Regions from separate parts of the Pseudomonas sp. SA233 genome, predicted to be linked through region 2. Evidence: riboswitches for the same ligand, from Rfam matches in the RefSeq annotation. Region 2 holds a riboswitch; the other holds the start of a gene.
What was found. Region 2 has a riboswitch for thiamine pyrophosphate ahead of M1D87_RS13815 (TenA family protein). Riboswitches for the same ligand answer to the same signal wherever they lie in the genome.
Positions count from the first base shown of each region.

Region 1: it holds a riboswitch for thiamine pyrophosphate, as region 2 does, so the genes downstream of both, thiC (phosphomethylpyrimidine synthase ThiC) here and M1D87_RS13815 (TenA family protein) in region 2, are expected to answer to the same signal.

Region 1 is NZ_CP096449.1:5,176,517-5,190,743, forward strand. Features, by position in the region: gene parC (DNA topoisomerase IV subunit A) at 1-1,096, opposite strand, end outside; gene M1D87_RS23780 (retropepsin-like aspartic protease family protein) at 1,107-1,625, opposite strand; gene M1D87_RS23785 (esterase-like activity of phytase family protein) at 1,622-2,608, opposite strand; gene parE (DNA topoisomerase IV subunit B) at 2,605-4,509, opposite strand; gene M1D87_RS23795 (YqiA/YcfP family alpha/beta fold hydrolase) at 4,545-5,153, opposite strand; gene cpdA (3',5'-cyclic-AMP phosphodiesterase) at 5,395-6,195, opposite strand; gene M1D87_RS23805 (DUF1249 domain-containing protein) at 6,281-6,733, opposite strand; gene M1D87_RS23810 (NUDIX domain-containing protein) at 6,724-7,341, opposite strand; gene M1D87_RS23815 (RsiV family protein) at 7,527-8,273, shown strand; gene cytX (putative hydroxymethylpyrimidine transporter CytX) at 8,242-9,525, opposite strand; gene thiC (phosphomethylpyrimidine synthase ThiC) at 9,699-11,579, opposite strand; TPP riboswitch at 11,734-11,840, opposite strand; gene M1D87_RS23830 (TolC family outer membrane protein) at 12,001-13,437, shown strand; gene waaA (lipid IV(A) 3-deoxy-D-manno-octulosonic acid transferase) at 13,590-14,227, opposite strand, start outside.
Region 2 is NZ_CP096449.1:2,934,545-2,948,771, forward strand. Features, by position in the region: gene M1D87_RS13745 (NTP/NDP exchange transporter) at 1-599, opposite strand, end outside; gene M1D87_RS13750 (aldo/keto reductase) at 604-1,512, opposite strand; gene M1D87_RS13755 (Dyp-type peroxidase) at 1,602-2,465, opposite strand; gene M1D87_RS13760 (bile acid:sodium symporter family protein) at 2,650-3,543, shown strand; gene M1D87_RS13765 (sterol desaturase family protein) at 3,712-4,179, opposite strand; gene M1D87_RS13770 (MgtC/SapB family protein) at 4,576-5,289, shown strand; gene M1D87_RS13775 (GNAT family N-acetyltransferase) at 5,307-5,816, shown strand; gene M1D87_RS13780 (sensor domain-containing diguanylate cyclase) at 6,151-7,719, opposite strand; gene M1D87_RS13785 (DUF4142 domain-containing protein) at 7,872-8,372, shown strand; gene M1D87_RS13790 (hypothetical protein) at 8,381-8,632, shown strand; gene M1D87_RS13795 (DUF6021 family protein) at 8,741-8,911, opposite strand; gene M1D87_RS13800 (DNA-binding protein) at 8,967-9,947, opposite strand; gene codA (cytosine deaminase) at 10,176-11,417, opposite strand; gene tenA (thiaminase II) at 11,641-12,303, opposite strand; gene M1D87_RS13815 (TenA family protein) at 12,300-12,947, opposite strand; TPP riboswitch at 13,028-13,142, opposite strand; gene M1D87_RS13820 (Ig-like domain-containing protein) at 13,368-14,227, shown strand, end outside.

The sequences.
Region 1 (14,227 bases), 2.2 Mb from region 2:
GGACGGTAGCGGTACGGAACTCCAGCCATTCCAGCAGCAGCGCTCGCAGGTTCTTCAGCTGTGGCCGGCCGTCCAGGCCGATGATGTTGACGTTGACCCGGTAGCTGCTCTCCAGGTCGGTCGTGGCAAACAGGTGCTGCATCAGCTCATCGGTATCCACACGGTTGGAGCGCGGGATGATGACGATGCGGCACGGGTTCTCGTGGTCCGACTCGTCACGCAGGTCGGCGACCATAGGTAGCTTCTTGGCCTGCATCTGCGCAGCGATCTGCTCCAGCACCTTGGCCCCGGAGACCTGGTGCGGCAGCGCGGTGACGACGATGTCGCCATCCTCGACGCGGTAGACGGCGCGCATACGGATGGAGCCGCGACCGCTTTCGTACATCTTGAGGATTTCTGCCCGCGGCGTGACGATCTCGGCCTCGGTCGGGTAGTCCGGCCCCTGGATGTGCTCGCACAGCTGCTCGATGGTGGCCTTGGGCTCATCGAGCAGGCGCACACAGGCCGTGGCCACTTCACGCAGGTTGTGCGGCGGTACGTCAGTGGCCATGCCCACGGCGATACCAGTGGTGCCGTTGAGCAGGATGTTGGGCAGGCGCGCAGGCAGCACGGCCGGCTCCTGCAGGGTGCCGTCGAAGTTGGGCACCCAGTCCACGGTGCCCTGGCCGACTTCGCTGAGCAGCACTTCGGCGTAGCGCGAAAGACGCGCTTCCGTATAACGCATGGCGGCGAACGACTTCGGATCGTCTGGCGCACCCCAGTTGCCCTGGCCGTCGACCAGGGTATAGCGGTAGCTGAACGGCTGGGCCATCAGCACCATGGCCTCGTAGCAGGCCGAGTCGCCGTGGGGGTGGAACTTGCCGAGCACGTCACCGACGGTACGCGCCGACTTCTTGTGCTTGGCATCGGCATCGAGCCCCAACTCGCTCATGGCGTAGACGATGCGTCGCTGCACCGGCTTCAGGCCATCGCCGATGTGCGGCAAGGCGCGGTCCATGATCACGTACATGGAGTAGTTGAGGTAGGCCTGTTCGGTGAAGTCAGCCAGCGAGCGGCGTTCTACGCCATCCAGGCTGAGTTCCAGTGAGTCGCTCATGCGGGCCTCGTCATTTCAGGTTCTGGCGCAGCAGCATGGTGCCGCCGCGCTGGGTAAATTCAAGTTGTTTCAGGGCACTCATGCCCAGCAATACGGTCTGCCCGTCCAGGCCCGGCACCACGATGGCGCGCACGTCCTGCAGGTGGATATCCCCCAGCTGCAGGCTGGCCAGGCGCGTGCGGTAGCCTTCGGTACGGCCGTTGGCGGTACTGAGCTGCACCGGGCTGCCACGCTCCAGGCCCAGCTCGCGGCCCAGCGCCTCCGGGATGGCCACGTCGGTGGCACCTGTGTCGAGCATGAAATGCACCACCTGGCCGTTGATTGCGCCATCCATCACGAAGTGGCCCTGGCCGTTGCCCAGCAGGCGCACCTCGATAAAGCCTTCGCCATGCGACGACTGCACCTGGGCATTGGGGTTGCGCTGGCTGTCTTCCCATTGGCCGAAGAAACGCGTGGCAAGGAACAGCGCCGCCGCCCAGGCGACGATCATCAATACTTTGCCAGCCCGCTTGCCCGGTGCCTGGCTCATGGCTTGGCGCTCCATCCGCCTTCCGGCGCATCGAAGCGCCAGACGATCGGGCGTGCTTCGCCATCAGCGCGGGCGCCGTTGTTGTTGTCCACGCCTATCCAGGCGCCCTTGGCATCGATCACCAGGGCCTCGGCCAGACCGAACGGCTGCTGGTAGCGACGCGACTCGACCAGGGCATCGGCAGCGAACGACCAGCAGCGCTCGACCATGCCGCTGTCGGTATCCCGACGACAGACGCGGTAGGCATTGCGTTCGAGAGTGAACAGCTTGCCTTCGAACCAGGCCAGGTCGGAGAAGTCGCGCGACAGTGCCTGGGCATTGGGCATCTGTGCCGGTTGCATTTCGACCCCGGCCTCGCTCAGCAACACGCAGCTGCGGCCGCAGGTCCACACCGACTGCTGGCGCTCGATGGCCACCAGGCCACGGCGCTCGCGCTCGGCGGCCAGCCACAGGCGGTCACCCGCCGGGTTGATCGCCAGGCCTTCGAACAAGGCGTTGAAGTTCAGCAGCATGCCGCTGGCCCGGGCCTGACGAACCATGGCCGGGTCGATCTTCAACCAGTCCGCCTCGCCTTCCAGCGGCAGTTGCAGCACAGCGGCATGAGCTTCGCTGACCAGGTACAGGTTGCCCGCCTGGTCACAGCTGATGCCTTCGAAATCCAGCTCGCCACCACGAATATACGACGCCGCCCAGTTGCGCGACCTCAGGCCCCACGGCAAGCCACTTTCCGGCACCGCTGGCGGGGTGAAGGTGAGCGGCTGCGCGCGCCAGGTCGGGTTTTGCTGGTCGAAGCGGTAGATGCGGTCGTCGTCGCGGTCGGATACGCCCCACAGCCCGCCCCGGCATTCCACCAGGCCAGACAGGTTGCCACCGCGCATGCCTTCGATCGGGTGCTCGGCGCTCAGCTTCAACTCTGGCCAGTTGCCCGCCAGGCTCGGCAGGGCAACCAGCGCCAGGCAGGCAGCCAGAAGCCGCCGAATCAAACCATGACCTCGGCCAGGTTGCCCTTGGTTTCCAGCCAGCTCTTGCGGTCGCCCGCGCGCTTCTTGGCCAGCAGCTTGTCCATCAGCTCGCAGGTGGCCTGCACGTCGTCCAGGGTCAGTTGCACCAGGCGCCGGGTATTCGGGTCCATGGTGGTCTCGCGCAGCTGTGGCGGGTTCATCTCGCCCAGGCCCTTGAAGCGGGTGACCTGTGGCTTGCCGCGCTTCTTCTCGGCAACCAGACGATCGAGGATACCGTCACGCTCGGCCTCGTCGAGGGCGTAGTAGATTTCCTTGCCCAGGTCGATGCGGTACAGCGGCGGCATGGCCACGTACACATGCCCGGCCTCGACCAGGGCGCGGAAGTGCTGGACAAACAGTGCGCACAGCAGCGTGGCGATGTGCAGGCCGTCGGAGTCGGCGTCGGCGAGGATGCAGATCTTGCCGTAGCGCAGCTGCGCAAGGTCGGTGGCCCCCGGGTCGACGCCAATGGCCACGGCGATGTTGTGCACTTCCTGGCTGGCCAGGACTTCGCCACCGTCCACTTCCCAAGTGTTGAGGATCTTGCCACGCAGCGGCAGGATCGCCTGGAATTCCTTGTCGCGAGCCTGCTTGGCCGAGCCACCGGCCGAGTCACCCTCGACCAGGAACAGTTCGGCGCGCATCGGGTCCTGGCCGGCGCAATCGGCCAGTTTGCCGGGAAGTGCCGGGCCCTGGGTTATGCGCTTGCGCTCGACCTTCTTGCTGGCCTTCAGGCGGCGCCCGGCGTTGCTGATGGCCAGCTCCGCCAGTTGCATGCCCAGCTCGGGGTGGGCGTTGAGCCACAGGCTGAACGCGTCCTTGACCACGCCGGAAACGAAGGCAGCCGCCTCGCGCGACGACAGGCGCTCCTTGGTCTGCCCGGAGAACTGCGGGTCCTGCATCTTCATCGACAGCACGAAGGTGATGCGCTCCCAGACGTCTTCCGGCGCCAGCTTCACACCGCGCGGCAGCAGGTTGCGGAACTCGCAGAATTCACGCATGGCATCCAGCAGGCCCTGGCGCAGGCCGTTGACATGAGTGCCGCCCTGGGCGGTAGGGATCAGGTTGACGTAGCTTTCCTGGATGCTGTCGCCGCCTTCGGGCAGCCACAGCAAGGCCCAGTCCACCGCTTCCTTGTTACCGGCCAGGCTGCCGCAGAACGGCTCGTCGGGCAGGCGCTGGAACTCGTTTACCGAGTCGACCAGGTAGGAGCGCAGGCCGTCCTCGTAGTGCCATTCGACTTTCTCGCCGCTGGCCTTGTCCTCGAAGCTGACCAGCAGGCCCGGGCACAGCACGGCCTTGGCCTTGAGCACATGCTTGAGGCGGCTGATGGAGAATTTCGGCGAATCGAAGTACTTGGGGTCGGGGCTGAAGTACACGCTGGTGCCGGTATTGCGCTTGCCAACCGTGCCGACCACTTCCAGCTCGCTGGCCTTGAAGCCATCGGCGAAAGTCATCTGGTATTCGTTGCCGTCACGTTTTACGCGCACGCGCACCTGGGTCGACAGGGCGTTGACCACAGAGATGCCCACGCCGTGAAGGCCACCGGAGAACTGATAGTTCTTGTTGGAGAACTTGCCGCCGGCGTGCAGCTTGGTGAGGATCAGCTCGACCCCGGACACGCCCTCTTCCGGGTGGATGTCCACCGGCATGCCGCGGCCATCATCGCTGACTTCCAGCGAGTGGTCGGCATGGAGAATGACCTGCACCGAACGGGCGTGACCGGCCAGGGCTTCGTCGACACTGTTGTCGATGACTTCCTGGGCCAGGTGGTTGGGGCGGCTGGTATCGGTGTACATGCCCGGCCGCTTGCGGACCGGGTCAAGGCCCGAGAGGACTTCGATGGCGTCTGCGTTATAGGCGCTAGCGCTGGGAGTGGCCATAGGGTCTCGTCGTCAGTCTGGTGAATGCAAAAAAGTCAAAATACAGAAAAATCGAGCGCTGCGTACTGCCCACGGGCAATGCCGGCGAAGGCCAGCAGTGCCGGCAGGCGCTCGGCGAAGCCCTGGAAGCTGTGGTCGCCACCGGCCTGGATGCGCAGGGCACAAGCACGGTAATAGCGCTCGGCATGGCGATAGTCCAGGGTTTCATCGGCGGTCTGCAGCCACACTTGATAGCGGCTGGCATCCACCGGGGCTGGTACCTCAAGCTCGGCCAGGGCCTGCACATGATCGTGGGTCAGCTCCCACGCTTCACCGGTGTAGTGATTGTGCTGGGTGCCCAGGTAGCCGTCGAAATGCTTGTGCGGTGTTACCGCCGGGTTCACCAGCAAGGCCTTGAGGCCGTGGCGCTCGGCCAGATAGGTGGCATAGTAGCCGCCGAGCGAACTACCTACCAACAATGGTGCGCCCAGTTCGGCGATGGCCGCTTCGAGCTGGGCGATGGCCTGCCGTGGGTGGTGGTGCAAGGCGGGCACCCGCAGTCGGGCCGACAGGCCCAGTTGCTGCATCACGGCCTCGAGTTGGCGCGCCTTGGTCGAAAGTGGCGAGCTGTTGAAGCCATGGATATAGAGGATGGAACCCGACATGCTGCCCCCGGAATCTGTGGCTTCGCGCCCGGTGATATGGGCGCAGGGACGCGCAGTGTAGCGCGTTCGCCGGGTTTTGGCGCCGCACAGGGGTTTTAGCAACAAATTCTTCAACAGCTTTGAGAGTGCCGGGGGCGCTTTGCGCCCCTATCGCGACACAAGGCCGCTCCCACAGGAGATCGCGTACCCCTGTGGGAGCGGCCTTGTGTCGCCATAGGGCTGCGCAGTAGCCCCAAAATCCTCAATAGCCAGGGCTATCGAAGTCGAGCTTCACCTGGAAATCCACTGCCCGCTCCACCCCGGTCTCCAACCGCCCGTCGGTGTGGAGGCGCAGCCAGCGGTATCCAGGCTGCTCCTCGCTCACCTTGAAATCCTCGCTGCGCGCCGCGAACTGGATGCAGGTCGACGGAGTGGCCAGCAGGCGACGACCGTCGCGCACTTCATCCCATTCCTGGTGCACATGCCCCCAGAGCAGCGCCCGCACCTGTGGATAACCCTCGACGATATCGAACAGCGCCTGGGCATTGCGCAAGCCGATCGGCGCAATCCAGGCACAGCCGATATCCACCGGCTGATGGTGGAAGCACACCAGGCAATGCCGTTCACCCGCCTCTCGCAAGGCCGTTTCCAGCACTGCCAGCTGGTCATCCTCCAGCAGCCCATGCGTCGCCCCGGGTACGGCCGTGTTGAGCATGACGATGCGCCACGCACCGATATCGGTCACCGCCTGTACCAGCTCCGGTGCCACTTGCGCCATGACTCGGGCCTCGTCATGGTTGCCAGGCAACCAGCGGGTGGGCACGGCAAACGGTGCGGTCAGCTCACGGAATGCTTCATAGGACGCCACGCTGGCGTCCTGGGACAGGTCGCCAGTGCACAGCAGCAGGTCGACAAGCGGTTGCTCCCGCCGCACCTGGGCCACTACATGGCGCAGGCTGTCACGGGTCTTGAGGCCCAGCATGCTGCCGGCCGGGTCGGCGAACAGGTGGGCATCGGTCAGTTGCACCACATGCACGGGGCGCGATTGGTCTGGCTGCGGCAACGGCCGTCTCCTCGAACGGATTCAGCGCGAATTATGGCTGTACAACGGGTGCGAGCAAACACCCGTACCCAAACCACGTCACAATTCAGCGAACGCTTGCCAGCTCGTGGCCACAGGCCAGGCAATGGCTCAGCCATTCACCGAGGAACAGGTTGAGCTGGGCCTTTTCGTCCGGCTGGTGCATGGCTTCGTTGGGATAGGGGTAGATGCTGCGCAGGCGCCGGGTGTGTTCGGCACTGACCACTTCGGCCATGCGCGCATCGTGGTACACCTGCACTTCCAGGTGCGGTACCGGCAACCACGGCAGGCTGTGCTCCTGGCGCACGTGCAGGGTGGTGGTGTACGGGCAGGCCAGCACCACGTCGAGCACCAGCACGCCGAGCATCTGGTCGCCCTGGGTCATGCCGATGCGGCGCGAGCTCTGGGTGGTGCGCATGTCGGGCAACAGGCGCATCAGCCGGGCGTAGTTGGCCTCGCAGGCTGCCTGCAGCCCGACCAGGTCGACCCGATAACGCTCGCGCAGCAGGTTCACTTCCACATACCTCGTACTTCATCACGGTTCAGCGCCAGCCATTGCAGGCCGATGATGGTCGCCGCGTTGCAGATGCGCCCGTCGCGCACCGCCTGCATGGCATCCTCGAACGACCACACGCGCACGCGAATGTCCTCGCCCTCTTCTTCCAGGCCATGCAGGCCGCCCGCCCCTTCACTGCTGCAACGGCCGAGGAACAGGTGAACGTACTCGTCACTGCCGCCGGGCGACGGGAAGTAACGGGTCATCGGCCATAGGGCGCTAAAGGCCAGGCCGGCTTCTTCTTCGGCTTCGCGGTGGGCGACTTCCTCGGGTTGCTCGTCCTTGTCGATCAGCCCGGCCACCATCTCGATTAGCCAGGGGTTGTCGACCTTGCCCAGTGCACCAACGCGGAACTGCTCGATCAGCACCACTTCATCGCGCAACGGGTCGTACGGCAGCACGCACACCGCATCATGGCGCACGAACAGTTCACGGCTGATCTCGCGGCCCATGCCCCCGGCAAACAACTCGTGGCGCAGGCGTAGCTTGTCGAGCTTGTAAAAGCCCTGGAAGCAGTTGGCCCGCTCAATGATTTCGAAGCCCTTGGGCACTGAGTTCAACGCGTCTGACATGGAAATCCTCATTACCTCGAATACCGCATCGCGCCATCCTACTCTGCACGCCTGCCGGTTTCACCCCTTTCCGGCAACCGTTCGCGCACTCGGGACAGCGCGCCTTCTCTCTGTTAGCTTAGTGGCGAACTGAAGGCCGCGCAGACGGTCAAAGGCCGACTTTTCCCTGTTCTGCAAGGATCCTCATGACACTTGTCAAACTGACTTCCGTGGCTGTGCTGGCCCTGGCCCTGGGTGCCTGCCAAAGCCTGTTTACGCCCAACTACCGGGCGCCGCTCGAGGTCAAGCGCGATGCCTGGGAGCATGTCAAACCCGGCTGCAGCGAAAGCGACTGCCCGCTGGTGAACATCGACATGATCCACTTCCCGGCCTTGCCCAAGCTCGATGGCATCGTCGAGAAACGCCTGCTGCAACTGACCGAAGACAACCAGCGCGGCAACGCACCGACCACCCTGCAAGCCTACGAGCAGCAGTACCTGGCCAGTGCCGACAAGCGCAACAGCAGCTACCTGCAGGCCAAGGTACGCGAGCAGCATGACGGACTGGTGATCATCGAATTGTCCAGCTACCTGGACAGCGGCGGCGCTCATGGCATGCCCGGGCGTGGTTTCATCAACTATTCGCGCAAGCTGGACAAGGTGCTGACCCTGCAGGACATGCTGGTGCCCGGCCAGGAAGACACCTTCTGGAAAACCGTCGAGGAATCGCACCACGCCTGGCTGATCAGCGTAGGCATGGACAAGGATGCCGAGTTCATCAAGACCTGGCCGTTCAAGCAGTCGCCGCACGTCGCCCTGACGTACGGCGCGGTGGTGGTCAAGTACGAGGTCTATTCCATCGCGCCCTACTCCATGGGCCACGTGGAGTTGAAGATCCCGTACCCACGCCTGAATGGCGTGCTCAAGCCCGAGCTGTTTCCCGGCCGCGGCTGAAGCTCAGCAGCCCGTGAAGTAGCCCTGCCAGCAGCAATGCCGGCAGGGTCGCACCCAGGTCCGGCGCTTGCGCGGCGATCAGATGGTACGCGGCAACGCCCACCGCCCAGGCCAGCAGTGCCTGCCAGTGCAAGCCATGCACCTGTGCTGGCAAGCGGCGGCGACGGATCACGTAATGGTCCATCAATACCACACCGAACAGCGGTGCAAACACCGAGCCGATCAGCAGCAGGAAGTTCTCGTACTGTGCCAGTGGCGCCAGCAAGGCGATCAGCGTGCACAGCACGCCAATGGCCAGCGCCAGGTGCTCGACCTTCAGGCGCACCAGCACGCCGGTGGAAACGGCCGCCGAGTGAATGTCGGCAAAAGCCTTTTCCGACTCGTCCAGCAGAATCAGCAGCAGTGGAATGCCCATGCCAGCGCCCGCCAGGGCCAGCAGCAGGGCGTTGGCTTCGCCACTGTCGGCAAAGGCCAGGGTGTAACCCACGCCCAGGCTCATCAGCCAGGTGTTGCCGATGAAGTAACCCAGCACCGTACCGCCGAATACATGTTTGCCGTTACGGGCAAAACGCGAGTAGTCGGCGATCAGCGGCAACCAGGACAGCGGCATGGCGATGGCGATGTCGAAGCCCACGGCCAGCGACATCGATCCGTCGCCGGCACGGTCCCACAGTGCCGCCAGGTCGGCCTTGGCGAACAGGTTCCAGGTCAGCCAAAGGCAAGCGCCCAGCAGCAGCCAGATGCCCCAGGTGCGCAGCACCTTGCGCACGAACGCCAGCGGCCCACCGACTGCGAGCAAGGTGGCCAGGGCGCCGAAGCACAGGGTCCAGAGCACAGGGCTGTTCCAGGCGCTGGCTTCGCCGAACGCCCGCGTGCCCAGCAGGCTGGCGGCATCGCGCATGACGATGATCTCGAACGCGCCCCAGCCCACCAGTTGCAGCAGGTTGAGCAGCGCCGGCAAGCGAGCGCCATGGCCACCCAGGCTCAGTTTCAGCGTGCCCATGGCCGACAGGCCGGTATCGCTGCCGATGACACCGGCAGCCCCCAGCAGCAGCACACCCACACCGGTGCCCAGGGCGATGGCCAGCACCGCGCCAGCAAGGCCCAGGCCAGGGGCCAGCATGGCGCCGACCTGCAGCACCATCAGGCCGATGCCGAGGGAGAACCATAGCGAGAACAAGTCGCGGGCGCCGAAGATGCGCTGGGCGGTGGGGACCGGGTGGTCGGGGGAGAATTGGCTGGGGGTGGTCATGCTTTGACACTCGGCAAGGTATTGGATTGGACGCGGTCGCTGTAGGAGCGGCCTTGTGTCGCGAAAGGGCCGCAAAGCGGCCCCAGGTTTTCAGCTTCGCGGCTGAAATTTCCGGGGCCGCTTCGCGGCCCATCGCGACACAAGGCCGCTCCTACAGGGGTCAGCGCTGCGACTTAGACTTTGTGATACAGCTGGCTGCCTTCCTGGCGGAACCGCTCGGCCTGCTCACGCATGCCTTGCTCGACCGTCACATCCACGGTTTCGATCTTGGCGGCGTATTCACGCACTTCCTGGGTGATCTTCATCGAGCAGAACTTCGGCCCGCACATCGAGCAGAAGTGCGCGACCTTGGCCGATTCCTTCGGCAGGGTCTCGTCGTGGTAGGCACGGGCAGTGTCCGGGTCCAGGCCGAGGTTGAACTGGTCTTCCCAACGGAACTCGAAGCGTGCCTTGGACAAGGCGTTGTCACGAATCTGCGCACCCGGGTGGCCCTTGGCAAGGTCGGCGGCATGAGCGGCGATCTTGTAGGTGATGATGCCGGTCTTCACGTCATCCTTGTTTGGCAGGCCCAGGTGTTCCTTGGGCGTGACGTAGCAGAGCATCGCGCAACCGAACCAGCCGATCATAGCCGCACCAATGCCCGAGGTGATGTGGTCGTAGCCAGGAGCGATATCGGTGGTCAGCGGGCCGAGGGTGTAGAACGGCGCCTCGTCGCAGCATTCCAGCTGCTTGTCCATGTTCTCCTTGATCAGTTGCATCGGCACGTGGCCGGGGCCTTCGATCATGCACTGCACGTCGTGCTTCCAGGCGATCTTGGTCAGCTCGCCGAGGGTCTCCAGTTCACCGAACTGCGCGGCATCGTTGGCGTCGGCAATCGAGCCGGGGCGCAGGCCGTCGCCCAGCGAGAAGCTGACGTCGTAGGCCTTCATGATTTCGCAGATTTCTTCGAAGTGGGTGTACAGGAAGTTTTCCTTGTGGTGTGCCAGGCACCACTTGGCCATGATCGAGCCACCACGGCTGACGATACCGGTGACACGCTTGGCAGTCAGCGGCACATAACGCAGCAGTACGCCGGCATGGATGGTGAAGTAGTCCACGCCCTGCTCGGCCTGCTCGATCAGGGTGTCACGGAACAGCTCCCAGGTCAGGTCCTCGGCCACGCCGTTGACTTTTTCCAGGGCCTGGTAGATCGGCACGGTACCAATCGGCACCGGCGAGTTGCGGATGATCCACTCACGGGTTTCGTGAATGTGCTTGCCGGTGGACAGATCCATGACCGTGTCCGAACCCCAGCGGATGCCCCAGGTCAGCTTGGCCACTTCTTCCTCGATCGAGGAACCCAGGGCGCTGTTGCCGATGTTGCCGTTGATCTTCACCAGGAAGTTGCGGCCGATGATCATCGGTTCCACTTCCGGGTGGTTGATGTTGGCTGGGATGATCGCGCGGCCACGGGCGATTTCCTGGCGGACGAACTCAGGAGTGATTTCTTTCGGGATGTTGGCCCCGAAGCTATGGCCGGCGTGCTGCTCGTCAAGCAGACCAGCGTCACGTGCCTCTTGCAGCTTCATGTTTTCGCGGATGGCCACGTACTCCATCTCGGCAGTGATGATGCCTTGGCGGGCATAGTGCATCTGCGAGACGTTGGCACCAGCCTTGGCCCGACGCGGGTTGCGCACGTGGGCGAAACGCAGCTTGGCCAGTTCGGCATCGTTCAGGCGCTGCTGGCCGAAGTCCGAGCTCAGGCCGGCCAGGCGCTCGGTGTCACCGCGTGCCTCGATCCACGCCGAACGCACATCGGCCAGGCCCTTGCGCACGTCGATGACAACGTTGGGGTCGGTGTACGGGCCGGAAGTATCGTAGACCAGCACCGGGGCATTGGACTCGCCACCGAAATCGGTCGGGGTGTCGTCCAGGCTGATTTCACGCATGGGCACGCGGATGTCCGGGCGCGAGCCCTCGACATACACCTTGCGCGAACGCGGGAATGGTTGCACGGACTGCTGATCGACTTGTGCCGATTCGCTGAGGTTGATCGCTTTTTCTTGTTTGGTCATCACAGGCTCTCCAGACGGCTTCCTAGCAGTGGAATGTCGGGGTGAACCTGAAAGGCGCGGACGCACCCTTGATGGGTGCAGTGCCGGATATGGGGGTGCCTGAAGCTGCATGTAGCTGCGACATTCCCGGACCTGGCACAAGAGGCTCCCCGGGAAGGCGAGCAATCTTGTTCCCTACGCAGGCGCTAACCTGATCAGGTTCAACGGGATCCGCAACTTTGCGATCTCAGCCTTTGCTTCAAGGCACCCCGACAAGAACATGCGCAGTCTAGACTGGAGTGGTCGGCAAAGCCAAGCAGGTAAATGCGCGGATGATGAAAGGCACCCCGAGCGATTGTTGCCGGGTGCGCATGGCACTACACTGGCCCGTCGCTCGATACTCAACAGTTCAGTAATTAAATTTCGTACAAGGATTGCCTCTATGCTGCGCAAACTCTCACTGGCAATAGCCGTGTCTTGTGCGTCCAACGGAGTGGTCTGGGCAGCGGACGTGCCCACTACAGTGAAAACCGACCTGGTCAGCGTCTATCAGGAAGCGGTCGACAACAACGCTGACCTGGCTGCGGCCCGCGCCGATTACGGCGCCCGCCGCGAAGTGGTACCGCAGGCTCGCGCCGGGTTGCTGCCTAACCTGTCGGCCGGTGCCGAAATGCTGAACACCCGCACCAAGCTGGACGAACCATCGGCCACCAGCAACCGCAGCGGCAACACCTGGAGCGCAACCCTGGCGCAACCTATATTCCGCGCTGATCGCTGGTTCCAGTTGCAGGCGGCCGAGGCGGTCAACGAACAGGCGGCGCTGGAGCTGTCGGCGACCGAGCAGAACCTGATTCTGCAAACCGCACAGAACTACTTCGCCGTGCTCCGTGCCCAGGACAACCTGGCCGCGACCAAGGCCGAGGAAGCGGCCTTCAAGCGCCAGCTGGACCAGTCCAACGAACGATTCGACGTCGGCCTCTCCGACAAGACCGACGTGCTGCAATCCCAGGCCAGCTACGACACGGCGCGGGCCAACCGAATCATTGCCGAGCGCCAGGTACAGGATGCCTTCGAGGCCCTGGTGACCCTGACCAACCGGGAATACACGTCGATTCAAGGCGTGGTCCATACCTTGCCAGTGCAGGTGCCTACGCCCAACGACGCCAAGGCCTGGGTCGAAACCGCCGGGCGCCAGAACCTCAACCTGCTGGCCACCAACCACGCGGTCGTCGCTGCCGAGGAAACCCTGCGCCAGCGCAAGGCCGGCCACGCGCCGACCCTGGACGCAGTTGCCAAGTATCAGAAGGGTGACAACGACAACTTCGGTTTCACCAACCCCGCACCGGCCCCCGTTACGCGCTATAGCGGCGACGTCGAGCAGACCAGCATCGGCCTGCAGTTGAACATCCCGATCTACAGCGGCGGCCTGACCAGTTCGCAGGTGCGCGAGGCCTACCAGCGCCTGAGCCAGACCGAGCAGCAGCGTGAAAGCCTGCGCCGCCAGGTGGTGGAAAACACCCGCAACCTGCACCGCGCAGTGAATACCGACGTGGAACAGGTGCAGGCGCGCAAGCAGTCGATCATCTCCAACCAGAGCGCGCTGGAAGCCACCGAGATCGGCTACCAGGTGGGTACCCGCAATATCGTCGACGTGCTTGACGCCCAACGTCAGCTGTACACCTCGGTGCGCGACTACAACAACAGCCGCTATGACTACATCCTCGACAACCTGAGCCTCAAGCAGGCAGCCGGCACCTTGAGCCCGCAGGACCTGCAGGACCTCAAGCGGTACCTCAAACCGGACTACAACCCGGACAAGGACTTCCTGCCGCCGGACCTGGCGGCTGCAGCGGCGAAGAACTTCGAGCGTCGCCCCTGAGATAGGGATGTATTTTCCGCAGGGTGGGTTGCTTTTGATGGCCTCATCGCCGGCAAGCCAGCTTCCACAGGTTCTCCAATGGCCTTAAGCCTCGTGCAGTACCTGTGGGAGCTGGCTTGCCGGCGATGAGGCCAGAAAATCCAACACCAGACTCAGCGGATAAGTGCACCCAGGCCATCGAGCAAGCGCTGCAATGCCCCTTGATTGGCCCGCATTACCGCCCTGCCCGCCTCGCCCATGCGCTGCGCGTCCTGCGGCAATTCGACCAGCCGCCGCACCGCTTCGGCCAGCCCCTCGGCATCATCCACCTGCTGCAACGCCCCCGCCTCGCGCAGCATCGCGCTGATTTCGAGGAAGTTGAACACATGCGGCCCCATCAGCACCGGCAAGGCCAGCGCCGCGGGCTCCAGCGGGTTGTGCCCGCCGGTCGCCACCAGGCTGCCACCGACAAAGGCAATGTCGGCCAGGGCATAGAGGAACAGCAGTTCGCCCATGGTATCGCCGAGCAATACGCGAGTCTGCGCATCAACCGGCGTGCCGGCAGAGCGCCGCACGGTGGTGAACTGTTCGCTGCACAGCGCATGCACCGCAGCGAATCGCTCGGGGTGGCGCGGCACCAGGATCAGCAGGGCATCACCATGCACCTGCAACAATTGCCGATGTGCCTGCAGGATCAACGCATCTTCACCTTCGTGGGTGCTGGCCGCGATCCACACCGGGCGCTGTGCAGCCCCCCACTGTTCACGCAATGCCTTGGCACGCGGCAACAGTTGCTCATCGATCTTCAGGT
Region 2 (14,227 bases):
CAGCGTTGCAAGTACAACGTAGCGCCAATGCTGCCCAAGAGAAGCGCTGCGGCCAGCACCAGCAAGCCGGCATGGCCCAGCGGCGCTACCAGCAGCGTGCCCAGGATGGGGCCGCTTAGCCCACCCAGGCTGGCCCCGGCCGCCAGCAGACCGAACAGGCGCTTGCCTTGTGCGGTGGAAAACAGGTCGGCGAGCACGCTCCAGGCCAGCGAGATGCTCAGCAGGTTGAACACCGACAACCAGATGTAGAAGGCCCGCGCCGCCCATGAAGCTTCCGGATTGCGGGCGAACAGCACGGCGAACAGCAGCAGGTTGCTGGCGAAAAAGCCGTAGGTCCAGGGCAGGATGTGTCGGCGCTGCACCTTGGAGGCCAGCAAGCCAAACAGCGGCAGGCACGCCAGGGTGGCGACGAAAGTGCCGGTGAACAGCCATTGCAGGTTGTCCACGCCACCGGCGACGCCCATGGTTTCGCGCACCGGGCGCAGCATGAAATAGCCAGTGAACAACAGGTAGAACAGCAGCAAACCGGCGATCACCGCTGGCCCTTCGCCGGGCTCGATGTTCAGCCCCTGATCCAGGCGCCGCCGCCAGGCTGCCATGGTGTCAGGCAAACTGCTTGATCAGCGCCTGTTGCTGCGCCTGGGTCAGCAACGGCCCGTGCCCGGCCTTGAGCTGGTCAAGTTGGCGCTCGGGCCGGCTGGTCGCGGGGATGACCGTGGTCACCGCCGGGTGACTGATGGCGAACTTGAGAAACAGCTGCGCCCAGCTGCCGACACCCGCCTCTGCGGCCCAGCCGGGCAAGGCCTGGTCCTTCACCCGGGCGAACAGGCGGCCATCGTCGAACGCCCGGTTGACCAGCACGGCGACGCCCTTGTCCTGGCACAGCGGCAGCAGTTCGCGGGCGGCGTCGGGGGCATTGACCGAGTAGTTGATCTGGATGAAGTCCAGCGGCTCGCTGCGCACGATGCGGGCTACCTCGTCCTGGCCACTGTTCAGGTAATGGGTGATGCCGACATAGCGGGTCTTGCCCTGCTGCTTCAATTCGCGGGCATAAGGCAGCTGGGTCTGCCAGTCGCGCAGGTTGTGGATCTGCAGCAAGTCGACCTTGTCGGTGCGCAGGCTCTCGAGGCTGCCGGCCCATTGCGCTTCGGCGTCTGCCCGGCTGTCGGCGGCGATCTTGGTAGCGATGAAGCATTGCCGGTGCCAGCCGCCCTCTTCCAGCAGCTGGCCGAGAATGCTGTCGGCGCCGCCGTAGTTGGGCGAGGTGTCGATAACCCGGCCACCGCCTTCGAAGAACGCCTGCAGTACAACTTTCAGCTGCTGGTACTGGGCGGAACCGGCTTGCACTTCGAAACTGCCGGAGGTACCGGCACCGATCACCGGCAGCGCTTCACCGGTGCTCGGCACATTGCGGGTCAGCAAGCCCGCCGGGGTAGCGGCGTGCAACCAGGGGCTGGCGGCCAGCAAGCCCAAGGTAGCACCCGCACGTAGGACATCACGACGTGCGTACATGGAAAAGCTCCCGTCATGAAGCGGAAACTTTCAAGGCTAGCCGCTGCCCCCGGCTGCGTCCGGTGTTTCTGTATCTGGATGTTTAGCGATCAGGCTTGCAGCAACAGGCTCAGGTCGACACCCGTCTCGCTCATCGGCGGACACCAGTAGTATCCACCGGTCAGTGGCCGGCTGAAGCGGTACAGGCCGTCGATGATGCCGTCCTCCAGGCCGCTCATGCGCCGCAGCTGCACCTCGAACGCATCGAAGCTGTGGCCCAGGGCCACGAAGGCCAGGCCAGCGCCCCGTTGGTCTGCCCAGGCCACCGAACGACGGACCATGAACGCTTCTGGTTCGAAACTTTCCTGGGCCGTGCGCTTGACGTGGGCGGACTCGGGGGCGTCATCGAGCTCTTCGTTGTCGCTAAGGCGCCGGCCGATGATGTTGTCCTGGTCAGCCTGGGGCAGCGACTTGAAGTACTCCAGGTCGTGCTTCCACAGCTGGAACGCGGCAAAGCTGGAGCCATCGGCGCCAATTGCCGCCTGCACGGCCTCTTCGTCCACCGGGTTTTCGGTGCCGTCCTCATAGCCGGTCAGGTCATGGCCGCCACGGTGCAGGAAGCCATCGACGCTGTCGGCCAGGCGCAGGGCCGGAGCCAATGCCAGCTCAAGGGCCTGGGCCCGCAGCAGCAGGTCACCGCGCTCGTCGCCACGCAGCCACAGCCACAGGGCGTGTTGGGTGCTGGGGTTCTCCACTGCAGCATCCAGCTGCGGGAAGGCGCGCAAGCCAGGTACGTCACGGCCCAGGGCCTTGGCCAGCGGGGCACCGACACCCAGAATCAACTGTTCGCCATCGACCTGCGGCAGCAAGGCATCCAGGGCGGCAGGCAGGGCCTCGGGCGACTGCAGGGAGAAGAACAGGTGACGGGCGTGGGCCGGCACCGGGGTGGCAAGCAGACCTTGCTGGAACGGCATGACAGGCTAATCCTCGGTAAAAACAGGAATGCTACTGCGCCTGCAGGCCTGCTGCAACGCGGCATACAGCCTCGCTGGGCGCTGCGCTCGGTAACAAACGGTTACCAAGGGCTGGCGTTTTGCGATTAGCTATCAATCAGGGCCGACCTACACTCCACCGGATCCTTCGCCCGAGAGACCGCCCATGACCGCCTCCCCTTTGCTCACCGCTTTTCTGCCGCTGGCCCTGGGCATCATCATGCTCGGTCTCGGGTTATCGCTGACCCTGGCCGACTTCGCCCGCGTAGTGAAGTACCCCAAGCCGGTGGTGGTAGGCCTGGTTTGCCAGATCCTGCTGCTGCCGCTGGTGTGCTTCCTGATCGCCAACGGTTTTGGCCTGGAGTCGGCGCTGGCGGTGGGGCTGATGCTGCTGGCCGCCTCGCCGGGCGGCACCACGGCCAACCTGTTCAGCCACCTGGCTCATGGCGATGTGGCATTGAATATCACCCTGACGGCAGTCAACTCGCTGATCGCGATCCTGACCATGCCACTGCTGGTGAACCTGTCGCTGAGCTGGTTCATGGCATCGGACCAGGCCATACCGCTGCAGTTTGCCAAGGTGATGCAGGTGTTTGCCATCGTCCTGCTGCCGGTGGCGCTGGGCATGCTGGTTCGCCGCTTTGCACCCGCCTTCGCCGCGCGCATGGAGAAGCCAATGAAGCTGGTGGCTGCGTTGTTCCTGGCGTTCACCATCGTCCTGGCGCTGGCCAAGGACTGGCAGACCGTGGTTGCCTACGCGCCGGTGGTGGGCCTGGCCGCGCTGCTGTTCAACCTGCTGAGCCTGGGCGTGGGCTACTGGGTACCACGCCTGCTGAACATTCCCAAGCGCCAGGCGATTGCGATCGGCATGGAGATCGGCATCCATAACGGCACCTTGGCGATTGCTCTGGCATTGAGCCCTTCGCTGCTGAACAACGCCACCATGGCGGTGCCGGCGGCGCTGTACAGCCTGATCATGTTCTTCACCGCGGCGGCGTTTGGCTGGTGGGTGAGCCGCGGGCATGTGGCGGCGCAGCCCAAGGGTGAAACGGTGAATTGAGGGCCTTTCCACGTACCCTGTGGGAGCGGGTTTACCCGCGAAGAATCCAACTCGGTGCATGGCACCGGCTGCGCCGGTGTTCGCGGCTGAAGCCGCTCCCACAGTGTCCCTGCTGACTCAATGAGTCATGGGCAGTTGCATCATCGTGGGCTGCTCTGCCAGTCCCTGTCACAACTGGCTGCGCTTGTGCCGCAACTCCTGCTTCAGCACCTTCAACGGCGGTGCATAGAAGAACCCGAACGACACACTCCCCGTTCTCCCTTTCACCGCATGATGCAACCGGTGTGCGCGGTGCAGGCGCTTGAGGTAGCGGTTGACCGGCCGTGGCTTGCGTGGCCAATGCCGATGAAAGAACCCGTCGTGGGCCACGACATACAGCACGCCGTACCCCGCCACGCCGCCACCCACCCACTGCAAGGGCGCAAAACCACCCTTGCCCAGGGCCACCAGCAGCGTGGCGATCAGCCCCAGGGCCACCAGGTACAGGTCATTGGTTTCGAGCATGCCCAGTTGCGGCTCATGGTGCGAGCGGTGCAGCCACCAGCCCCAGCCATGCATGATGTACTTGTGAGCCAGCGTGCCAACGCCCTCCATGGCCACCAGGGTGCCGAACAGTACGGCGAGATTGAACAGCATGGAACGGTCCGGGGGATGGCAAGGGAAGGCGCAAGGGTACCGATTGCCCGCGTTTTTTTCCATGCAGGCGTGACCGGTTGCGGGCACTTGCGGATGAAGCCATTGTCATGTTTTTGCCCTTGACCTGGCATGCCACGGGGCGTAACGTCCGCGGCGCAATTTTGCATCCCTGAACAGGAGACCTGCATTGGACAGTAGCCCCAGTCGCATGCGACAGGCCCACGTGGCGCGCTAGTCCGGCAGTGTCCTGCACTGTCTGGCCGGCCTGGCAAGACGGTGGTTTCTTGTAATCCCCCTCTTCTTCCTCCCCCTTCGTGGTCCTGCGCATTTTCTGGTTTTTCAACCGCGCCAGCTGATGGCGTTCTTGCGGGCGTGTGCCCGTGGAAGAGGTTTGCTATGGATTGGAAAGTATTTCTGCTGCGTGTCAGCATCGCCCTGCTGCTGGGGGCGCTGATCGGTGCCGAACGTCAACTGCGCCAGCGCCTGACCGGGCTGCGCACCAATGCACTGGTCAGCACCGGTGCTTGCCTGTTCGTGCTGATGACCCAGGCGGTGCCGGGCATGGCGCCCACCGATGCGTCGCGTATCGCCGCGTACGTGGTATCGGGCATCGGTTTTCTGGGTGGCGGCGTGATCATGCGTGACGGGTTCAACGTACGTGGCCTGAACACTGCCGCCACGTTGTGGTGCACGGCCGCAGTCGGCGTGCTGTGCAGCCTCGGGCTGCTGCTGGAAGCGACGCTGGGTAGCCTGGTGGTGCTGTGTGCCAACATCCTGTTGCGCGACATTGCCCAGCGCCTGGACCGCCAGGAAGTGGTGCCGGCCAGCGAGGTGGAGCAGCACTTCGAGGTGCGCATCGTCTGCCGCGCCGAGGACGAGATCCAGGTCCGCAGCCTGATGTTGCACAGCCTGGGCGACCCGCAGCTGCGCCTGCAGTCACTGCACAGCGAAGACCTGGCGAACCCCGCACGCCTGGAAGTACGCGCCGAACTGCTCGGCACCGCGCAGGCGCCAGCGCAACTGGAACGGTTAGTCAGCCGGGTGAGCCTGGAGAAAGGTGTAAGCTCGGTGCGCTGGCAATTGCAGCCGCAGGTGCTGGCGGCAGACTAGAACGAAAGGACTTCTTCATGCGCATTCGCCCTACCCTCGTGCAAGACATTCAATGGCTCCCGGGCGTCGAACGTTCGGCTGCCCAGGCCTTTGCCGCCCGGCCGGCGCTGGCATGGCTGGCGCAAGGAGATGTGATGGACTGCGGCGCCCATCAGGCATTTGTCGAAGCTGGCGGGAGCTGGGTGGCCGAGGGGCCAGATGGGCGCATTCTGGGGTTTGCCTGTGCCCGGTTCGTGGATCAGGCGCTGCATCTTCATGAAATTTCGGTGCGCCGGGAGGCCCAGGGGCAAGGTGTCGGGCGCAAGCTGTTGCAGCAGGTGGTCGATGCGGCGCGCCATGCGGGGGCGCGGGAGCTGACCTTGACCACCTTTGCCGATGTGCCATGGAATGCGCCGTTCTATGCGCGGTTAGGGTTCGAGGTGATCGATGAGGGGCTGCTGGATGCACGCTTGCAGCAGATTCTGGCCGACGAGCGTGCCCATGGGCTTGCGGGCCGTTGTGCGATGCGCCTTGGCGTGGATCACTAGACTCCGGGGCCGCTTTGCAGCCCATCGCCGGCAAGCCAGCTCTCATAGAACAATACATGACTCATTGGTTCGGCGAGGCTCTGTAGGAGCAGCCTTGTGCTGCGAAGAGGCCAGTACTGACAAAGCCTGTCTATTGCTTGTACCGGCCTCTTCGCAGCACAAGGCTGCTCCTACAAAGGACGCGTCAGACGAGCGATATTTGTTCTCTGCGCTACAGCGCAGCCCAAAAGGGATGGGCAATCTCCCACAGGTAATGTGCATCTCTTTGGCACTGCGCGGTCCCTGTGGGAGCTGGCTTGCCGGCGATGGGGCCGGTACAGGCAACCAAGGGCCTTTATTCATCTACGCCCACCACTGCACGTTCTGCCAGGCAATACCCGTCCCGACCCCGGCGCTTGGCCTGGTACAGCGCCGCATCCGCTGCCGCCATAAGGCGCTCGGCCGTCACCCCCTCCCGCGCCAGGTCACCCACCGCAATCCCCGCACTGCACGACACCCGCCCCAGTGGGCTACCTGCATGCTCCAGCATCTGACGCCGCAACAGCTGTTGCACTTCCTGCACCAGCAGCTCCGCCCCGCGGGCATCGGTATCGGGGAGCAGCAGTGTGAACTCCTCGCCCCCATAGCGCACAGCCAGGTCGGCCGGCCGCTTCAGTGCCTGCTGCAGCACCTCGGCAAAGCGCCGCAGGCACTGGTCGCCCGCTGGGTGCCCGTAACGGTCGTTGTAGGCCTTGAAGTAATCCAGGTCGAGCATCACCAGCGCCAGCGAGTAGCCCTGGCGTCGTGCCCGACGCAGCTCCGGCTCGAACACTGCGTCCAGCCGCCTGCGGTTACCCAGGCCGGTCAGGCTGTCGGTCAGTGCCAGGGCCTTGAGGGTCTGGTGTGCCTGGTGCAGCGCCCGCTCGATGACAATACGCTCGCGTAACTGGCGCAACACCACACCACCAAACGCTGCCAGCCCCACCAGCAACAGCAGCAACACTGCCACCGACTTGATCGCATCGTGCCGCCAGGGCGCGACGATCGATTCCCGCGACAAGCCGGCCTCCACCACCAACGGGTAGCTGGCCAGCGCGCGATAGCCATACAGCCGTGGCGTACCGTCCACCACGGCCACCGCCTCGGCCACCCCTTCGCTTGCATGCGGCAGGTGCTTGCGGAAGATCTCGCTGCTGCTAAGGCTGCGGCCAATTACCTGTTCGACGAACGGCCGCCGTACCAGGATAGTGCCGTCGCGCTTGGCCAGTACCAGCGCGCCGCGTTCGTCGATCTTGAAGTCGCCGTAGTAGCGTACGAACCAGTCCACCTTGATGGTGCCTAGCAACACCCCGGCGAAGCTGCCATCGGCATATTGCAGGCGCCGTGAAATGGGGATGATCAGGTCGCCAGTAGAACGGCTGCGCACCACCGAGCCGATGTGGACCCTGCGGTCGGTATGCTCGCGGTGGTAGATGAAGTAGTCGCGGTCGGCATTGTTGGCATTGGGTGGGACTACCGCCTGGTCGGTAACGATCCAGCTGCCATCCGGGCCATACACGAACAACCCGTGCAACTGCGGCATGATGCTTTTCTGCTGGACCAGCAAGGTATGCAGGCGCGGCCGGTCGATGTGCTCGAAGCCGTCGCCTTCCAGGCGCTCGGCCAGCGCCGCGGTAATTGCGTCGACCTGGCGGATGGCATCTTCGGCATGCTGCGCCGTGGCCCGGGCCAGGTTGGAGACCATGTTCTCGGCATTGGTGAAGGCGTGCCGGTAGTCGCGCCAGATGCGCCAACCTTCCACCACGACGAAGGCGAGCATCACCACCAGCATGAACGCGAGTACCAGGCGGAACAGCGCCACGGCCCGGCCCTCGCCGGTTATCGCGAAGAGCCCGTCCTCATCCTGTTTCCTGGCTGCGCACATTGAAATCCCTAGCCTTACCGCGTTCGCCGCGTTTCACTATAGTTCAGCATCACCTGGGCGCAGCCAACCAGGAAAAAGATTAAACCTTTGCTCCCCATTCACCCTCAACCGTACGCGACACTGAGGTCGCGCCACGGTTTAAGGAGTGAAGCATGAGCAGTCTCTTCATCAAGCGTGTCGGTTTTTCCATGGTGTTGGGCTTGGCATCGGTGCAGGCAATGGCGGCGAGTTCCGATGACTTCGTCGAAGCGGCCACCGAGGCCGGTATTGCCGAAGTGGTCACCGGCAAGCTGGCTCTGGAAAAAACTCAGAATGCCGAAATCAAGACCTTTGCCCAGCAGATGGTCAGCGACCACACCAAGGCCAATCAGAAACTCGGCGACATCGCTCGCAAGCTCGACATCTCCGTACCCGATGAGGCGGCAATAACCGACAAGGTCAAGAAAATGATCCTGGAATGGCGAGAGGAGTCGTTTGACAAGTCTTACGTCAACAACCAGGTCGACGCTCACGAAAAGGCGGTGGAGTTGTTCAAGAAGGAAGCCGCATCTTCCGACAAGGCTGAATTGAAGGCCTTTGCCAGCGAAACCCTGCCCAAGCTCGAACAGCATCTGGAGCATGCCAAGGCGCTTCAGGCCAAACACGGCAAGTGAGGCCCGCCATGAGTAACGATGCATTGAAAGCCGAAGTGCTGACTCGCCTGTTGCACGCTCACCCCCAAGGGCTGGGCAAGGAAGTGCTGGACAACTACCGGGGCGAGAAAGCCGTGGCCGGCATGCTCAAGACGCTGCAGGAGGCCGGTTTGATCCAGGATGGCAGCGTGGCGGTGAGCAGCGACCACCAGATCAGCGTGAACTACCCCATCAAACTCTCGGCTGCGGGCGTGGAGGCAGCCAGGCAGGCAGAGTCCTGAGTCAAGCGAGCGTAGCTTGCCTGGCAAAGGCCTCGAGACAGCGTGCCCCAAGCAGTACCGTGTTGATCGCGGGGGCCGCTGAGCGGCCCTTAGCGACAAATGCCACCTTCACGGGGATTTTTCGACGTCCCGCGGTGGCTTGGCAGGTCCTTGAGGGTCGACTTGCGGATCCTCCACATCTGGCGAATCGGGGTCGAAACCCAAGTCCTGGTGTTTGTTCGCCTTCTCGGACGAATGGGGCCCTTGGGGATGTTTTTCTGGCTGTTGTGGTTCAGGCATGAGGCTTTCTCCGGTGAGTGTCTAGGGAAGAAACCACCGGCCGGGAAAAGTTTGATTAATCTACAGCTAGCCGGGCTCGGCATTGAACCAACGCTTCATCACGTTGCTTCAGCTGCTCCTCGAGCTGCTGCAGTTGACGAGCCTGTTCCGTGCACAAGTCGCGCCTGGCCTCCAGGCTCTGTGCCTGCACATCCAGCTGGCGACGCATTTCCTCGCTAGCACCCTGCGCCTGGGCCAGGATCGTGCGCAAGCCCTGGATCTGCGCATCACGCTGCTCCAGCAATTCGTCCTGCGCCCTGCAGGCGCTGGCGGCCTGGCGATGCTCACCCAGCAAGCGCTCGTTGTCGCGGTGCAGGCGGGTCAGCTCGTCCTGCTTGACGATCATGCCTTGCTGCAGTTGACGCACCTCCACCTGCAACTGTTGCAGCTGCGCTTCGTGGCGGCGCTGCTCCTGTTCACGCTGTTCGCGGCTGGCGTTGCGATAGTGTTCCTGCGCATCGCGGGCATGACGGTGCTTGTCTTCCAGTGATTTTACCTGCTCCTCCTTGTCGGCCAGGCGCACCTGCAGCTCGCCCAGCGACTGGTTGAGGCTGGCACTGCGCAGCTGTTCGGCCTGCAGGGTGCTTTGGTTGGAAAGCAGTTTTTCCGATTCGGCGGCCAGTGCGGCCACATCGATCTGATGCTGTTGGTGCGCCGCAGCCAGTGCCTGCTGGGCAATGGCCAGTTGTGCCTCCAGCTGTTCGCGCTGTCGAGTGAAGGCGCTTTCGGCCTGCTCGATCTTCAGGTCGGCCTCGTCCTGCAACTGGGTTGCCAGTTGCCCGACCATTCGGCTCAGCACGTCACTCAGTGCAATGCCGCCCTCGGAAGCCACGGGTTGCTGGCCGTTCAACTCTTTCAGATAGCGGTGAATCGTGGTCTTGGAGCCGGTGTTGCCCAGCTCGATACGTATCGCATCGATGCTGGGGTTCTCGCCCCGGGCAATCAGCGCCTGACGTGCCTGCTGCACTACAACCTTGTTTATACCGCCCCGGGCCATGCTTGCTCCTACGATTTTGTACCGTGTTATGTACCATGTAATTACATACCAATTATGGAGACAAGCCATTGCCCGTGCAAACATTTCCTATGGTGGAATAATCACGGGTTATCGCATGTGAATGGTTCTTGGGAGCTGTGCGCGGGCATAAACCAGTACGCCAGACAGCAAAGCGCCCCGCTCGGCTTCAAGCCGGCGGGGCGCTGCAGAATGCTGAAGCAGGGAGCGTCAGCTGTAGTGTTCAACCCTGGCAGGTGTTCTACGCATGAGCACCTTACCGTTGCGTACCGACACCAGCGCATGCCCCTGGCTGCGCACCATTTCGTAATCGTCCGGCGCAGAGAGCAGCAACAGGTTGGCCGGTCGCCCCACTTCGATGCCGTAACGCTCGCCCAGGTTCAGGGTGCGGGCGCTGTTGTCGGTGATCAGGTCCAGGCAACGCTGCAGGTCTTCGTAGCCAAGCATGTGGCAGATGTGCAGGCCGGCCTCCAGAATACGCAGGATGTTGCCATTGCCCAGCGGGTACCAAGGGTCGACGATGGAATCCTGGCCAAAGCACACGTTCATCCCGGCCCGGTCGAGTTCGGCCACGCGGGTGACGCCGCGGCGTTTCGGGTAGTTGTCAAAACGCCCTTGCAGGTGAATGCTCTCGGTCGGGCAAGATACGAAATTGATACCCGACTGCTTGAGCAGGCGGAACAGCTTGTAGCAGTAGGCATTGTCGTACGAGCCCATGGCCACGGTATGGCTGGCTGTTACCCGAGCGCCCATGTCGCGCACCCGCGCCTCTTCGGCCAGCACTTCGAGAAAGCGCGACTGCGGGTCGTCGGTCTCGTCGCAATGCACATCCACCAGGCAGCCGGTACGTTCGGCCAGGTCCATCAGGAACTTGACCGAAGACACGCCCTGGTCGCGGGTGTTCTCGAAGTGTGGAATGCCGCCGACCACGTCGGCACCGATGGCCACCGCTTCGGTCATCAGCGCCCGGCCGTTGGCGTACGACTCGATACCCTCCTGGGGGAAGGCGACGATCTGCAGGTCGAGCAGGTGGCGCACTTCGTCACGCACTTCGACCATGGCCTTTAGCGCAGTCAGGGTGGGGTCGGTGACATCGACATGGGTACGCACATGCTGGATGCCATGATCCACCAGCATGCCGATGGTCTTCTTAGCGCGGTTTTTGATGTCGTCGTGGGTGGTGATTGCCTTGCGCTCGGCCCAGCGCTCGATGCCTTCGAACAGGGTCCCGCTCATGTTCCACTGCGGCTCGCCGGCGGTCAGCGTGGCGTCCAGGTGGATGTGCGGTTCGATAAAGGGCGCCACCACCAGGTTCTGCCCGGCATCCAGGTCATCGGCAGCGCGCGCCGCCACCCCTTCGGCCTGGGGCACGATGGCGGCGATGCGTTCGCCGCTGAGTTCGATGCGGAACAGGCCAGGCTTGCCGCGCAGGCGTGCGTTGATGATGTTCATGATGCTTCTCCCTGGGCTTTGCGGGTGGCCCTACCAGCATATTGGCCTAAATCTCATCTGCCCGGTTAGCGCGGACCTTTGTAGGAGCGGCCTTGTGTCGCGAAAGGGCTGCGAAGCAGCCCCAGGATTTCAGCGCAGAAGCACAAATTGCTGGGGCTGCTTCGCAGCCCTTTCGCGACACAAGGTCGCTCCTACAAGAGTCCGCGCAGGGCCATGCAGTGCGTTATTGGCTAGCCAACCCCATCTGCCAGAAGTCCGCCTCCAGGCTGGACGCCTGGCCGAAAATCCCCACCAGCTCGGCAAACCGTTGCTCGGTCATGCTCCGCGCTGCCAGCTCGTCCAGATGCTTGCGCGCCGCTGTGGCGACACCCTGGTAGCCCTCGCCGGCATACTCGGCGATCCACTCGCGGTACGGGTGATTGCTCAGATCGCCAATGCGCTCGGACAACGCCCGGCCAATCTCGGCATAACCGATCACGCAAGGCGCCAGCGCCACATGCAATTCCAGCAGGTCACCCGCGGCACCGCAGTCCAGCACATAGCGGGTATAGGCAACCGTGGCCTGGTGTTCGGGCGCGGCCTCGATATCAGCCTGGGTCAGGCCCCAGCGCGCGCACAGGCGCAAGTGCAGCTCGGTTTCATCCAGAATCGCCGCCAGCCCGGCCTGCGCGGCGCGGATGTCGGCCGGTCGACGGCTCTTGTAGGCAGCCAGTGCCCAGGCGCGGGCGAACTGGATGAGGAACAGGTAATCCTGTACTAGGTAGGTGCGGAAGGCGGCTTCGCTCAACGTACCCTCGCCCATCTGGCGCACGAATTCGTGGTCGACGTAGCTGTTCCACTGCGGCGTGGCGGCAGCCTTGAGGCGGTCGAAGATATCCATGCTCATTTGTCCTCCGGGTAGACAGCATCGAAGAAGGCCAGCTCTAGCGCCACGGTGCGCTGGTAGAAGTCACCCGCCAGCACGGCGTCCTGCGGGCCGACGCGGTCGAGTTCGGCTTGCAGGAAGGCAACGAAGTCCTGGAATGCCGGGTTGTCGTGCAGGGTGATCCATTCAGCGTGGACGAAGTTGTCCGGCATCGGCTTTGGCGCCTTCAACGCCCAGTCCAGGTACAGGCCTTCGGCGACGTTGAGCACCGCCAGCGCGGCCGCATAGGACCGGGTGGCCGCCGCTTCGCGCATGATCGCCTTGAAGCCTGCGGTCGGGACGGTGTCGGCTGGTTCGCTGCGTTGTGCGGGGCTTACCCCCAAGGCCTCGAAGGCGCGCAGGAAGTAGGTGTTCTCGTCACTGGAGATCATCCCGGCAAAGCGCCCGAAGCGCAGGCGCGCCTCGAAGGTGTCGGCGGTGGCGATGGCCGCGCCCAGCAGGGTCAGGAAGCTGTCGAGGAAGCGGTGGTCCTGCACCAGGTAGTCGACCATGATCGGGTCCGGCAGGCTGCCGTCGCACAATTGGGTGACGAAGCGGTGGCCAACGGCCGCCGACCAGGTCGGCTCGCTGCGGCGGCGCAGGGACTGGCTGAAGCGTTCGGTCATGTTGCTGTCCTTGATGGGGGGTGACAGCGAGACCGCGGTGATTGGCATGGACGGGCCTCGCAGTGAGGCCGGCAAAAAGGCAGGTTTCAAAGTCCCATCCCTTCGCCGGCATGATCCGGATCAGGTTCGAAGGGTCACCGCGCTGCAGCATCCAGCGGTTTCTCAGCCCGTTCCCGGGCTCCCCTTGGTGGCGCTCAGGTATACCCCAGGGCGCCGAAGCTGTCACCACCCAATCTGTGGGCAATGGGTGACCCACTAGTGGGGGCCCTCACCCATTTTTGACGCCGTGGCATTTAGCGCGCATCAGGCGCCACAAGGATTTATTTAGAAACATATTCCTCGTATTTGGGTTGGCACACCCGTTGCTCCAGCCCCGGAAACGGGCAAATAGCCATGATGGCGCAAACGAGGCGCAAGGCAATGAAAACACCTGCCATGATCCACCCTGCAAGGCATGCATTCCAGCTGTCCACCGTCGCTACGCTGATGCTCGGCCTTGGGCTGGTCACGGCGACAGCGGCGCCCATGGACGACAACAGCATGCCCCCGCCGACCGACCCGTCGGCCTACACTGATCAGCCGGCTGACCCGACCCAGCCCTTGCTGGACCTGTACAGCATGCCAGAGGCGAATCAAGGCTCACTCGAACTGACCGATGGCGTGTACGGTGACCGCAACACGGTAAGCGCAAACAACGTGTTGCCACCGGCCCTGCAAACCGGGGAAAAATACCCCACCAATGGCAAGCCAAGCCCGCTGTTCGGCGCGTTGCCGTTTACCCAGCAGTTACTGCTGTTCGAGGAATTCGGCACGGAAAGGCTCGACCCCACGCTGCCGCCGCCCACTCTGACCTTCCCGGTGCCGACCCTGGGCGCGGCACCAGCGCAGGACCCCAACGTGGTGGCCCGCAGCGGCCCCAGCGGTACAGCCTTGGAAGCCTTCCTCAAACAGCCGGGCCTGTACCCCTTCCCGACCCAGTATTCCAACGTGCTCGACCGCAACCCATGGAAGGCGCAGATCGAGATGTTCCTCAACCGCCAACCGGTCGGTTCGCCTGCGGAAGGCCGGCCACCAGGAAAAGGTTGGTCGCACCAGCGCTGGAACGAGTTCTACCCGCAGGCGGGGTTCAAGACCGCCCAGGCCGGTGCGCGCATCAACCTCGGCCTGCGTGACCGCAAGCAGCTGCACAACTATGCAGTTGGCGAGTTCGCCCCGGGCGGCCTGTACTACCAGACTTCCGATATCCCGAACACACTGGGCACCACCAAGGGCATCGACAC